One region of the Rhodococcus sp. ABRD24 genome, then DNA from elsewhere that is predicted to be linked to it. Evidence: riboswitches for the same ligand, from Rfam matches in the RefSeq annotation. Region 1 holds a riboswitch; the other holds the start of a gene.
What was found. A riboswitch is a leader RNA that binds a small molecule or an ion and turns the genes downstream of it on or off. The one in region 1 is predicted to bind S-adenosylmethionine.
Positions count from the first base shown of each region.

Region 1 (2,177 bases):
TTTTCACCGAGGGATATTCGTCCACAGCTGGCGATTCATCGGTGCGGGCGGAGCTGTGCGATGAGGCCCTGCGGCTGGGCCGGCTGCTGTGCGAACTGATGCCGGGCGAGGCCGAGGTGTGGGGACTGTCATCGTTGATGTGCCTGCAGGACAGCCGCCGCGACCAGCGGGTCGACGCGGCGGGCGAAGCGGTGTCGCTCGACGAGCAGGACCGCAGTCTCTGGAACCACGCGACGATCTCGGAGGGTATGTCGCACTTGGCGATTGCGGGAAGACTCGGCGGCGGGCGCTACTCGACGGAAGCTTCGATCGCCGCGGCGCACGCTGTCGCCCCCAGTTTCGCGGAAACTGACTGGCCTGCAGTGGTCGCCGGGTACGACAACCTGCTCTCACTCGGTGAATCCCCGGCGCTGATACTCAATCGCGCTGTGGCGGTGGGATTCCGGGACGGACCGGAGGTCGGACTGGCGTCGGTGGAGGAGCTGGGGGATGGGTGCGGAGCGCAACTCGGGCACGCCGTGGCCGCGGTCCGCGCGGACCTGCTTCGGCGCGCCGGACGTGCCTCCGAGGCAGCGGACGAGTACCGGCGTGCCGTGTCGTTGGCCCGCAACGCCGCGTCCCGCCGCTTCCTCGAGCGTCGGCTCGCCGAACTCCACGAGGTGTGACGCCGATCTCGTTGAGGTGCGGGTTGACATGGCGCGGGCCGCTCTGCCATCCTCGTTGCCAGGTCACGAGTACCAGCATCAAGCCCCGGCTAGCTGGTCGGCAACCCTCCAACCGCGGTGGGGTGCTCCGGGTGACGACCAGGCTGTCGCCCAAAAGGGCACGGCAAGCGCGGACTCCGAGGGCGTCATACCTCTCTCGCCGACGGGTCCTTGATTTCGAAGGATGTCGTGATGACTGCTGTATCGGCCCCCACCGCCTGCGCCACTCCGCTCGCTCGCGTTTCGGGTTGTGACCTGCAGGTTCCCCTGGTTCAGGGTGGATCCTGCACCTACGCCAACTTCGACTACGCTGCCAGCGCACCGGCCCTCGCGGCCGTCACCGACCGGGTCCAGGAATTGCTGCCGTTCTACGCCAGCGTGCACCGCGGCGCCGGCTACGCCTCCCGCGTCAGCACCGAGGCCTACGAGAAGGCCCGCGGGTCGGTGGAGCGGTTTGTCGGCGCGGACAGCGATCAGGTGGTCGTGTTCACCCGCAATACCACCGATTCGCTGAATCTCCTCGCGGGCTGCGTGCCCGGTGACACCGTCGTCCTGGACGTCGAGCACCACGCAAACCTGTTGCCGTGGAACAACTGCCGTGTCGTCGAGGCCGCCGACACGGTTGCCGAGACCATCCGCCGCCTCGTCGCAGAGCTGTGTGCCAAGCCTGCTGCGCTGCTCGCTGTCACCGGCGCCTCCAACGTCACCGGCGAGGTGCTGCCCATCGCCGAACTGGCGGAGCTCGCGCATCGCTGTGGCGCCCGCATCCTAGTCGACGGCGCGCAGCTGGCGCCGCACCGTCGGGTGAACCTGGCGGAGCTGGGCGTCGACTACCTGGCCTTCTCCGGGCACAAGTTGTACGCACCGTTCGGCGCGGGCGTGCTCGTCGGCCGCCGCGACTGGCTTGACGAGGCGCAGCCGTACCTCGCCGGCGGTGGCGCGGTACGCGAGGTGACTCTCGACGAGACCTGCTGGGCGCCCGCGCCCGCACGGCACGAGGCCGGAAGCCCCAACGTTCTCGGTGTAGCCGCGCTCGCTGCCGCGTGTGATGCGCTGGCCGCGTTGGACTTCGACCGTGTCGTCGACCACGAGCGCACACTGGCTGCGCGCCTTGCGGACGGCTTGGCCGACATCGATGGTGTGCATCTGCTGCGCCTGTGGTCCGACGCGCCCGACAGCGTCGGCATCGTCACGTTCACGATCGATGGCTTCGAACCGGGCCAGATCGCGGCGTTCCTCTCTGCCGAGCATGGCATCGGCGTGCGGGACGGGCGATTCTGCGCGCACCCACTGCTCGCCCGGATCGGTCACGCGTCCGGCGCCGTGCGCGCGAGTCTCGGCCTCGGGACCGGATCCGACGACGTCGATCGTCTGATCGCCGCCATCCGACAACTGGTCGATGGCGAAGCCTGCTGGAGCTACGGCAAGACCGAGGGGCTGTGGAACCCGCTTCCCGAGACCCGGGGCTTCACT
Region 1 is NZ_CP035319.1:3,290,434-3,292,610, forward strand. Features, by position in the region: gene ERC79_RS14540 (sigma-70 family RNA polymerase sigma factor) at 1-665, shown strand, start outside; SAM riboswitch class IV at 727-841, shown strand; gene ERC79_RS14545 (aminotransferase class V-fold PLP-dependent enzyme) at 897-2,177, shown strand, end outside.

Region 2 (2,177 bases), 2.1 Mb from region 1:
CCGAACGCGTGACGGCCGACGATGACCGGCTTGGTCCAACCCGGGACCAGACGCGGAACATTCGAGATCAGAATCGGCGCGCGGAAGATGGTGCCGCCGAGGATGTTGCGGATGGTGCCGTTCGGGGAACGCCACATCTTCTTCAGGCCGAATTCCTCGACCCGAGCCTCGTCGGGGGTGATCGTCGCGCACTTGACGCCGACGCCGTGCTCCTTGATTGCGTTCGCCGCATCGATCGTCACCTGGTCGTCGGTCGCATCGCGATGCTCGATCCCCAGGTCGTAGTACTCCAGATCGACATCCAGGTAAGGATGGATCAGCTTGTCTTTGATGAACTGCCAGATGATGCGAGTCATCTCGTCGCCGTCGAGTTCGACGACCTTGCCTTCGACCTTGATCTTGGACATGGGGGCTTCGCGTCCTCCTAGGAAGTTTCCCTGGTTCCGTTCCCTGGGTAATGCGGGTGTGCGGGCCACTTTGTGAGTGAGCCCGCCAACGGTTCAATTATCAAACGTATACGGTCCGGGCCCCCGGGTGAGGGACGACCCAAACATGACGAGCGTACTGCTATCGCTCGCTGCCGCAACCGCGACCCCGGAACCGGAGACGCTACCTACCGGTAACTTTGCGGACTCCGAGACCCACGCGGACCCTTTCGCCGGAAATATCCGGTGCCCTGCTTTTCCCGCACCGGTATCTGCCGCTAAGATCACGGCAAGGTCATGAGTGTCAGCATCGAGCCCCGGCTTGCTGGCCGGCAACCCTCCAACCGCGGTGGGGTGCCCCGGGTGATGACCAGGTTTCCCGACGCAAGTCGGGTGACAAGCGCGGGTCCGCTGGGACGGACCCACTGACCGGGCCATGCCCCACCGGAGGTTCATCATGTGTTGTTGTCGCAGATAGCCCAGATTCCCGGGCGCGCGCGCGGCGCTGCGCCGACACCACTTTCAGAACCTGGAGTTAGAGCACTCATGACCGAAATCACGGATGCCACGATCGATCCGACGGCCAACTGGAGCTTCGAGACCAAGCAGATCCACTCGGGTCAGTTGCCCGACGGCGCCACCAACGCCCGCGCGTTGCCGATCTACCAGACCACCTCGTACACGTTCAACAACACCGACCACGCGGCGGCGCTGTTCGGGCTGGCCGAGCCGGGCAACATCTACACCCGCATCATGAATCCGACGCAGGACGCGGTCGAGCAGCGGATCGCCGCCCTCGAAGGTGGCGTCGCGGCACTGCTGCTGGCCTCCGGCCAGGCGGCCGAGACGTTCGCGATTCTCAACCTCGCCGAGGCCGGCGACCACATCGTGTCGAGCCCGCGCCTGTACGGCGGGACGTACAACCTGTTCCACTACTCGCTGCGCAAGCTCGGCATCGAGGTCTCGTTCGTCGAGGATCCCGACGATATCGAGCAGTGGCGTGCCGCCATCCGCCCGAACACCAAGGCGTTCTACGGCGAGTCGATCTCCAACCCGCGCAACGACATCCTGGACATCCCCGGGATCTCGAAGGTCGCACACGAGAACGGCCTGCCGCTGATCGTCGACAACACGGTCGCGAGCCCGTACCTGATCCGTCCGTTCGAGCACGGCGCAGACATCGTCGTCCACTCGGCCACCAAGTACCTCGGCGGCCACGGCACCGCGGTCGCCGGCGTGATCGTCGACAGCGGCAAGTTCGACTGGACACAGGGCCGGCACACCAACTTCACCACGGCCGACCCCAGCTACCACGGCGTGGTGTACGCAGACCTGGGCGCACCGGCCTTCGCCCTCAAGGCGCGCGTGACGCTGCTGCGCGACCTGGGTGCGGCCATCTCGCCGTTCAACGCATTCCTCATCGCGCAGGGCATCGAGACGCTGAGCCTGCGGATGGAGCGCCACGTCGCAAATGCGAAGGCCGTTGCCGAGTACCTCGAGGCCCGGCCGGAGGTCACTTCGGTGTCCTACGCCGGTCTGCCGTCGTCGCCGTGGCACGAGCGTTCCAAGACGATCGCCCCCCGCGGCACCGGCGCGATCGTTGCGTTCGAGCTGGCCGGTGGCGTCGACGCGGGCAAGAAGTTCGTCAACGCTCTGAGCCTGCACAGCCACGTCGCCAACATCGGTGACGTCCGCTCGCTGGTCATCCACCCGGCATCGACCACCCACTCGCAGCTGACTCCGGCAGAACAG
Region 2 is NZ_CP035319.1:1,168,097-1,170,273, forward strand. Features, by position in the region: gene ERC79_RS05225 (NADP-dependent isocitrate dehydrogenase) at 1-407, opposite strand, end outside; SAM riboswitch class IV at 719-834, shown strand; gene ERC79_RS05230 (bifunctional o-acetylhomoserine/o-acetylserine sulfhydrylase) at 972-2,177, shown strand, end outside.
Region 2: another riboswitch for S-adenosylmethionine. It lies ahead of ERC79_RS05230 (bifunctional o-acetylhomoserine/o-acetylserine sulfhydrylase); the one in region 1 lies ahead of ERC79_RS14545 (aminotransferase class V-fold PLP-dependent enzyme).